DNA from 3 places in the Paenibacillus sp. NMA1017 genome. Region 3 is predicted to be linked to each of the others. Evidence: riboswitches for the same ligand, from Rfam matches in the RefSeq annotation. Region 3 holds a riboswitch; each other region holds the start of a gene.
The links. Region 3 has a riboswitch for cobalamin ahead of metE (5-methyltetrahydropteroyltriglutamate--homocysteine S-methyltransferase). Riboswitches for the same ligand answer to the same signal wherever they lie in the genome.
Positions count from the first base shown of each region.

Region 1: it holds a riboswitch for cobalamin, as region 3 does, so the genes downstream of both, AC5ELV_RS09640 (ABC transporter substrate-binding protein) here and metE (5-methyltetrahydropteroyltriglutamate--homocysteine S-methyltransferase) in region 3, are expected to answer to the same signal.
Region 2: it holds a riboswitch for cobalamin, as region 3 does, so the genes downstream of both, AC5ELV_RS04400 (ABC transporter substrate-binding protein) here and metE (5-methyltetrahydropteroyltriglutamate--homocysteine S-methyltransferase) in region 3, are expected to answer to the same signal.

Region 1 is NZ_JBZXYR010000003.1:192,258-195,367, forward strand. Features, by position in the region: gene AC5ELV_RS09635 (hypothetical protein) at 217-501, opposite strand; cobalamin riboswitch at 880-1,079, shown strand; gene AC5ELV_RS09640 (ABC transporter substrate-binding protein) at 1,298-2,878, shown strand; gene nikB (nickel ABC transporter permease) at 2,894-3,110, shown strand, end outside.
Region 2 is NZ_JBZXYR010000001.1:937,286-940,395, forward strand. Features, by position in the region: gene AC5ELV_RS04395 (FecCD family ABC transporter permease) at 1-789, opposite strand, end outside; gene AC5ELV_RS04400 (ABC transporter substrate-binding protein) at 786-1,793, opposite strand; cobalamin riboswitch at 2,000-2,192, opposite strand; gene AC5ELV_RS04405 (histidine phosphatase family protein) at 2,315-3,073, opposite strand.
Region 3 is NZ_JBZXYR010000003.1:416,166-419,275, forward strand. Features, by position in the region: gene metE (5-methyltetrahydropteroyltriglutamate--homocysteine S-methyltransferase) at 1-1,495, opposite strand, end outside; cobalamin riboswitch at 1,656-1,851, opposite strand; gene nrdG (anaerobic ribonucleoside-triphosphate reductase activating protein) at 2,035-2,532, opposite strand; gene AC5ELV_RS10650 (anaerobic ribonucleoside triphosphate reductase) at 2,529-3,110, opposite strand, start outside.

The sequences.
Region 1 (3,110 bases), 220 kb from region 3:
CCGTATTGATCGCAACCGTCCTTTTATTAACTGACGATTCAATAGCAAGTGCCTCCCCGTTTGGTTGTTCGTACAAAACTCTTTAGCTCCGCAACTTTTCGAGCGTAAAAGCAAGCCGTCGCTTCGTCCTGGTTTACAGTACGACGCTGTGAACAACCTGCAAGATCCCTCGCTTCACTCACTTACTAGCTAAAAAATGACTTGACTTCTAGGCACCTAAACGGCACGCTGACATGGCTTGTAAAGGAAATGGTCAGTTAACAAATTAAGCCCCCGGTTAATCACCGGGAGCTTTTCAAACTCATTCTCTAAATCACTAAGGAATGTTTTACGGGTAAATTCTCTAATAGTTAAATTTGTCTCAAAGGCTGTCTGAGAAGAATCAACAATATATTTCTTTTGTTTGGTAGCTGCTCCCAATGCTGTTACCCTTATAATAGAAATTCCACAAGGTTTGCTCACTAATTTGCCGATCAACTCTTTGGTTTTGTCGCTTTTCAAATTTTTTTCTTCCTCAATTTTTTGGAGAAGGAATAACCAACTGCTTTTTCAGACCTTTGGAATAATGTATCTTTTTTAATAGCTTGTACAAATTGATCTGCAATCTCGCTGCTAAATCTTCGTTTATGCTTCTCTTTTAGATTCATTAAGTAGTCTGGTACAGTTTTCGGACATCATGAGGGAGACGGAATGCCCGTCATTTCGTGCACGCAATGAATAGCCATCACCTTTATTTCTCGCCGTATCGTTCAAATTTAAAATATTGTGCAGCATTTATTGACAAGCTTGTGACAACAAAATAAGATAATCGTAAATCCTAATGATAAGAAATAAAGGAAGAAAACAGGTGTGAGCCGGATGACTCTATGTACGGGGTTTTGTTGAGACCCTGTAGATGGTTGTTGAGCGTGTTCACTTAAAAGGGAAGTTCGGTAGATTCCGACACGGGCCCGCCACTGTATACAGGCATCAGCAGAATACTGCTGGAGCTTTCAGAACAGCCACTGGAACTGTGAAGAACCGGGAAGGCCTGAAAGATCGCCTGGAGTCAGGAGACCTGCCTGTTTTGACATCACTGTCAGACCCACGGGATGCTGGGGAGGTGGTTAGGCGTGCTGCATACGGAATGTCTGAAACCGATCTGATCCTTTCTATATTATTAGAGTTGGCTTTGAGGTGAGTTTTGACATTTTATAATGAAAGCATTTCTGACTGCTGATCATGTGGTCTGGAATGCTTTTTTTGGCGTTTTGCGTTAGGTTTATATGTTTTTACAAGATAGAGGGGGACTCATGAAATGATAAGTAATCGTAGTAGGCGTTCATGGTTCGTATGTGCAGGGGTGATGCTGTTGCTGGCAGTTATGGCTCTTTCGGGATGTGCCAGCAATAAGACGTCGGATAGCTCCGACAAGGGTGAGAACGCGTCAGCACAACAAACAGCGACAGATAAAAAGCTGGTAATGGCGTATACGTGGAAACCGTCAGGCGTTGACCCGCACGGAGATAATAGCTGGGATGTGATGCGTTCCGGTGCAGGTGAGACACTGGTACGTTTGAATGAAAAGCTGGAGCCTGTGGCTTGGCTGGCAAAGGAGTGGAAGCAGGATAGTCCTACAGTTTGGACGTTCAGCTTGCAGGATAAAGTCACTTTTCATGATGGAAAGAGTATGGATGCAGCAAGTGTAAAAGCGTCTTTGCTACGCTCTATCGAGAAAAGCCATCTGGCGAAGGATTTACTGAATGTGAAGTCCATTGATGTAAGCGGCCCGCTGGCCTTGAAGATCACGACAAACCAGCCGAATGCGGCGTTGGTGTCCAATCTAGCTGATCCATCTACGATTGTACTGGATGTGGCATCGATGAAAGATGAGCAGAGTTACCCAGCGATGACAGGCGCTTTTAAAATTAAAGCATTCAACAAGGACCAATCGTTGGTCGTAGAGCGTTATGACGGATACTGGGGCGAGAAGGCACGACTGGCTGAAGCGACGATGAAGTTCATTACGGATGGGAATTCGCGCCTGATGGCGCTGCAATCCGGCGAGGTGGACGTAGCGACAGATATTCCGGTTGATAACGCAGAGGTACTGAAAAAGAACGACAAGCTACAAGTACTGTCGGCTCCGTCCTTGCGCACTCATATGATCGTGTACAATATGGAATCGCCAGTATTCAAGGATGCGGCGAACCGTAAGGTGGTGGACAGCCTGATTCCACGCACATCGATTGTGAGCGCCGTCATGAGGGGCTTTGGTACGGAAGCAAGCAGTCCGTTCCCGAGCATTCTTCCCTTCGGTAAAGTTGAGCGTAAAGCGCTGGACGGAACGGCGGAGCAGTTGTTAACGAAGGATGGCTGGCAGAAGGACGCCCAAGGGACATGGACTAAGCAAGGCAAGCCGTTTGAGGTTACGCTGCTGACTTTCCCTCAGCGTCCGGAGCTCTCCGTTATGGCTGAGGTCATCCAAAGCCAATTGCTGAAAGAGGGAATCCAGGTCAAAATTCGCAAGGTGGAAAATATCGACGAGGCGTTGACCAAAAACGATTGGGATTTTGCTATGTACAGTATGCTTACTGCTCATACAGGAGAGCCGCAGTATTTTATGGACATGTTTTATTCTTCGAAAAGTGAAGCCAATGTAAGCCGTTATAGTTCCAAACCGCTGGAGAGTATTCTGAACAGCTTGAAGTTGGCGAAGGATACAGCGCAGCGTAATGCCGTGACACTACAAGCGCTGGATATCATCAATACGGATTTGCCACAGTCGTTCATTGTGCATCCTGACAATGTGTTTGGCGTGAAAAAAGGGGTGGAGGGTTTTACACCGCATCCGATTGAGTATTATTACATTACGGCGCAATCCGATATTGCGGAATAACGAGCGGCGTATCCTATGATTCGTTTTATACTGGAACGTGTGGCGCAGCTGCTCATCATTGTATTTGTTGTATCCACGCTGACTTTTGTACTGATGCGGCTCGCTCCTGGTGACCCTGCTACCATTTTGCTCACCGCGCATAATGTCCCTGCCTCTGAGGAGGCGTTGACGACGCTACGGCAGGAACTGGGCTTAAACGAGCCGCTTCATATTCAATATGTGAACTGGCTGC
Region 2 (3,110 bases), on a different contig from region 3:
CGAGACAGCGGCTGCTGTCAGCAGCGTGGAAATAATCAGAACAGATAGCTTCGTGGCATCTACATGAACTCCCATGTGAGCCGCCTGACGTTCACCCAAAGCCAAAATATTCAGCACACGTGCCCGATTCCATAGAAATACCAGTCCTATGACCACATAAGGTAAAAGGATTCCGGTATATGACCAACCGCGCAGACTAAGGCTTCCCATCGTCCAGTACAATATTTCATTGACCGTCTCCTTCGACATGGCTGTCAGAAAGGAAACAACCGCTCCCAGAAAGGATTGCATCACCACTCCCGACAAAATGAGACTTTGTGTCGGAATTTTCCCACCTTCCCGTGCCAACGTCAGCACCATCCACAGCGTGAGCATTCCGGTCGTAAATGCCACTAGCGGCAGCGTCCATATGCCAACAAATGAAAATTGAAGGCCCCAATAGATCAGAACTGCCGCTCCTACCGAAGCCCCCGAGGATACCCCCAGTGTATACGGATCAGCCAAAGGATTACGCAGCACACCCTGAAATCCGGCCCCCGCCAGCGCCAGCGCTGCTCCTACCAACATTCCCAGTAACACTCGTGGCAATCTGACCTTCAAAATAATCTGCTCTGAGGATGTATTCCAATCCGGTTTAAACGTATCGCCTAACCACGGAAGGTGGTTAACCAGAATGCCCGTGATCTGGCTGACCGGAAGCTTGGCCGAGCCGATGCCAAGACAGAGCAGCAGCGTCAGCAACAGCAGGACAAGACCTGTCCCTCCAAAGCCGATCAGTTTACGGTTCATTTGAAAATTTCAGGATACACGCCCTTGGCCACTTCCTTGAGACCTTCCGTTACGCGTGGACCCGGACGACTGATCAAATTATCATCCACGGCAAATACCCGGTTGTGGCGAACAGCCGATATTTGATCCCACCCACTGCGAGCTTTAATGATTTCGCCGAGCGTTTGACCCGTTTTGTCGTCCTTGACACTTTTGCTGTACAAAATCACGTCAGGGTTCGCAGCAATAATATTTTCTTCACTAATTTGGTACCACCCCTTCTGCGTGGCACCTACATTTTCGCCGCCCGCCAACGTAATCAGCTCGTCCATAAACTCGCCTTTACCAACTGTCCAGCCTGGTGAAAACTCGACGTATACCCGCAGCTTCTGCCCTTTACCGATATTTTTAACTCCTTCTTTCACTTCCGCTACATCTGCCCTCATCTTGTCAGTCACCGCTCTCGCTTCTTTCTGATGATCGGTGATTTTCCCATACAATTCGATGTTAGCTATGACATCTTCAACTGTCTTCGGTTCCGTTTTAAAAATCATAATTCCCATATCGCGCAGCTTGGTCGTAGCCTGTTCACTAAGTGATATCCCTGCAAAAACGACTTCCGGGTTAGCAGCAATGATCGCCTCTTCGTTCGGTTTCATAATACCGCCCACTTTAGGCTTTTTCGTAGCTGCTTCCGGGTAATCAGAGTAGTCGGAGACGCCAACTATTTCCTTATCCAACCCAATGGCGAACAGCGCCTCGGTTTCTGCCGGGGAGACGGAAACGATTTTATCCGGCGCTTTTTTGAATGTAAATTCCTGTCCTGTTGCATCCTTAACTGTGAGTGGGTAAACTGTTTTGCCCGGAGGCTCTTGTGTGGTTACGGTCTGTCCTGGCTGCTGTGCAGAAGTCTGATTATCTTTATTTTCAGCATTTTTTCCATTAGCGCCACATGCACTCAGCACAACTGCCAAAATCAGAACCAGTAGACCTGTTGTCCAAACCTTTATTTTTTTTCCTGCCATGATTTGCACCCCTTCATAAAAAATCGTTAAGAGCGTTACTTGAACATCAACAGATATCTTCTAAATCCAGCCTTCTTTTCCTATCAAAAAACCCCGTATCCTCATATCAGGACACAGGGGTCACGTTAGCGCAGATCGTGCGCAGGCGGCAGCTTCTTTCCGCACGGACAGTCACTGCGAGCACGTCATCCTTTCCTCGAAGGATTATGGTGACAGGCGGACGGGCAGGTATCCTGACTTATGGTAAGATGCATGTCCTGAAATTCCTTCATATGCTTAGTAGCACATAAAGCAGGACTAACCGGCATGTTTCCATTTACAGTGGCGGGACCGCGCCGGACTTACACCGACTTCCCTTTTAACAGCGTAGGCAAGGAAACCTTAGTTTCATCACGCTGCGCTGACCTCGTCTGCTGGATATTTGATGTAGTGGTAGTCAAGCCGTTCTTTTACTTGATGATTATAGGTTAAAAAGAGGCGGCTTACAACCCAAACAGCCTCTTTATCCGCTGGTGTCTAACCTAATGAGGAAGCATTTCTGCTATGTAATTGTGCGGTCCTGCCAGCCTCAATTGAATCCTAAATGCATCTCCCGGCTTCGGATTCAGACTCCAAAAATCATGGCCCGGTATCAGCATGCAAGCCAACTGACGAATTACGCCACCATGTGTAACGACCAGAACAGAGGGTGGCGCAGCAGTCAAATCCATAGGTTGAACTTCCATAGCAACACGCCATTCATACAGAGAGTCAAGAAATTTGCGCAGACGATTTACAAAATCTGTCCAAGACTCTCCTCCAGGTGGGGTGATCCGTTGCGGCTCATCAATCCAAGCCCGATACAACGACACTTCCTTGAGCATGTCATACGTTTTTCCATCCCACTCGCCAAAATGAAGCTCTCGCAGACATGGTTCCATCATAGGAGACATAGTAGATAGGGGATCTCCAGACGTCAATTCTGATTCTGGCACAATGATCTGCAAGGTCTGGCGACATCGCATTAAATCGCTGCAATAGATTCGAGCAAAGGACTGCCCCTGCAATTTTTCCTGCAAAGGCTTTAATTCCTGTTCTGCTCCTGGTAGCAAACCTAAGTCGGAGTGTCCCAGATATCGACGTTCCTTGTTCCATAAGGTTGTGCCGTGACGAACTAACACGAGTTCCATGTCCCAATGCAGATCTTCTTTAGCATCATACGGCACCTTATCCTCCTGTAAGTTCGGACTTTGTACGTATTCTACCGTCCTTTTTGCTGCTATATCTTGTTTCAAGATCATGTCACTTCCTGCTCGATCATTATTCAGTGTGTCACTC
Region 3 (3,110 bases):
ATTCCCCATGTACAAGCACATCAATGCCAATGTCCTCTTGGATATCAATCCATTCCTTAATTTGCTGTTGGATGAACGTTCGATATTGCTCGGCAGACCATTCTCCTTTGCGATAGTGCAGGCGGGCCTTGCGGATCTCGGCGGTTTGCGGGAAGCTACCAATGGTCGTTGTAGGCAGAGGAGGCAATTTCAGCTTATTTTGCTGAATCTCACGACGCTCGGCGAAAGGGACGCTGCGTGACAGAGGCTCTTTGGCCAACAGGTCGGCTAGATCGGCCGCTGTCTGTACGCGTGCCGCTGAACTGTTAAAGCGGGCTACTGCATCTGCACTTTGTCCAAGCTTGGTGAGTGCGGATGGATCGTGTTTGCCAAGTGCAGCCGTTAGGACGGCGATTTCCTCGAGCTTTTCATCAGCAAAGGCCAGCGCTTGCACCAGTTCTCGATCCAGCTTGTGCTCTGCTTCCAGACTGACTGGCACATGCAGCAGACTGCATGATGGCTGCACGATAAGCTGCTCGGCAGGGGCTTGTTCTGCTAACTGACCCAGTAGGGCAGCCACAGCGTTCAGGTCGCTGCGCCATATATTGCGCCCGTCAATGACCCCAGCGCCCAGCGTTTTTCCTTTAGGGAAGCCATGCTGCAATATATGCTGAAGATTTTCGCCATCATCATACACAAAATCAAGACCCAATCCCTGTACCGGAAGTGCGGACAGACGCTCATAATGGTCCAGGCTGCCAAAGTAGGTTTGCAGCATTATATTTAAAGTGGGCGCAGCTTGAGTCAAAGCTTCATAGACTTCCTGAATAATGTCCAAATCCTCTGCCGGGAATGAGGTGGTCAGGACAGGTTCATCGATTTGAACCCACTGAACGCCTTCTGCCGCTAGTTCAGACAGAATACGGGTGTACAGTGGCAGGAAGCTTCGTACGATGGTGGCCAAATCCTTACGATCATAGCCTTTGGAAAGGGTTACGAATGAATAGGGGCCGATGAGGACCGGTTTCCCATCAATGCCTAGTTCTTGTTTTGCTTCACGATAAGCCTGTAAAGGTTTATTTTCAGTATACACCGGGACTGCGTTTGCCAATTCAGGAACGATGTAGTGATAATTGGTATTCATCCATTTGGTCATTTCACTGGCGGTTGCTCCCTTCTGTCCACGAGCAATCCCGAAATACACGGACAGAGGAACCGGACCCGCGGGACGATGGTTGAACCGTTCGGGTACAAGACCAAACATCACAGATGTATCCAGCATGTGATCGTAATAGGTGAAGTCTCCGACAGGAATGCGATCAATCCCCTTGTCACGCTGCTTGCTCAGATGCTCCAATCGTAATCTTTTCATCTCCGTTTGCAGTTCGCTTTCGTTAATGCTGCCGTTCCAAAAGCGTTCCAGTGCTTTCTTCCATTCCCGGTTTTCGCCGATACGCGGATATCCCAGATTACTGCTAATTAAGCCGGACAATTCAGGCCATTCAATAACGGACATGTACTTTTCCTCCTAGCGGGTAGCTGTTTTATTTTTACGTACCAAAAAAGGCATTCTTCCCCCCAAAGTTAAAAATAAGTAGGGGAAAGAATGCCTCCGTGATTAAAAATCAAAAATACGGCGACTGCTCTTAACACCTCCCTATCTTCCGTAGGTACTTGCGATGTTGTTAAAATAGGCAGGTCTCCTGACTTACGGATCATGACTCTCAGCATTCCTTCCCGGTCTGTGGACCAGTGGATATATGAACAGCTGAAAGTTCCCCGTTTACAGTGGCGGGACCGTGCCGGATTTGCACCGGCTTCCCTTTTAAGCCTGATCTGAATAGAACAGACACCTATCTCCAAGCTATGCGGTTAAGGTATGACGAATAATTATGCACTCGTATACTTGTTCACCATCATAAGTGAAACTTACAGGATGCGCAATAGAAACTCCAATGGAATCTGTTAGCTATATGCAAAAAAGACAAGCCTCACCCGAGATGGGGACTTGTCTTAGATTAGATATAGCATCTTGCTTGCTGGGTAAGCATCGCCTTATGTCAATGAAACGGTATAGCCTGCCTGAATGCTGGCTTTTACATCTACCAGACGCTGGTTGCGACTGCCCCGGAAGGGAAGGGTCAGGTCCTTTTGCTGTTCTACAAAACGACCATCTACAATCACATCGCACAAAAGCGCTAGCTCCTGTCGCTCCTGATCTGTGAGTAGATCTTCATAGACAAAGCCAGTGTAAGCCCACACGGTTCGGTCGGGACAGGCCTCGCGGAAGTCACGCACAAATTGCGAGCATTCTGCTGCTGAGAAAAACGGGTCTCCCCCGCAGAGAGTCAGTCCATCCAACAACGGATTATCCATGATGTCACGAATGACTTCCTGTTGTCGTTGGGGGGTGAATGGCTCACCTGCACGGAAGCTCCACGACGCTGGATTAAAGCATCCGGGACAGGCGTGACGGCAACCGCTAATGAACACGACGGTGCGCAGGCCGTATCCTTCGTTCAGAGATTCCGGAATGTAGCCACACAAATTCACTTATGTTTCACCCGGTCTCGAACCTCTGCCTGTTTTGCAGCATTAAAGCGAACGGTATAATCTCCTGTCAGATATCCGGTTACCCGACGTAAGCGCTGAAAGTGTGTGTGCTCCTCATCTGTGCCACATTGGGGGCAGCTTGTCCCGATAATCCCTTCATAACCACATTCCGTACAACGATCCACCGGATGGTTGATGGAGAAGTAGCCGATGTTCTGATGCAGCGCGTACTGAACAATTTTAAGAAACGCATCCGGGTTATTCCGCGCATTGCCGTCCAGTTCGATGTATGAAATCGCACCAGCGTTGCATAGGTTATGGAACGGAGCTTCCAAGCTGATTTTACGAGCAGCCGGGAGCGTGTAATACACGGGAATATGAAAAGAATTCGTGTAATATTCTCGATCATTTACCTCAGGAATAATCCCGAAATCACGTTGATCCAGCAAGGTGAACTTGCCCGACAGACCTTCGGCAGGCGTAGCGAACAATGTAATATTCAAATTGTGATATTCACTCATTCGATCGCAATACACGCGCATAGAAGTGATGATTCGCTGTGCCTCGCGGTATACGAA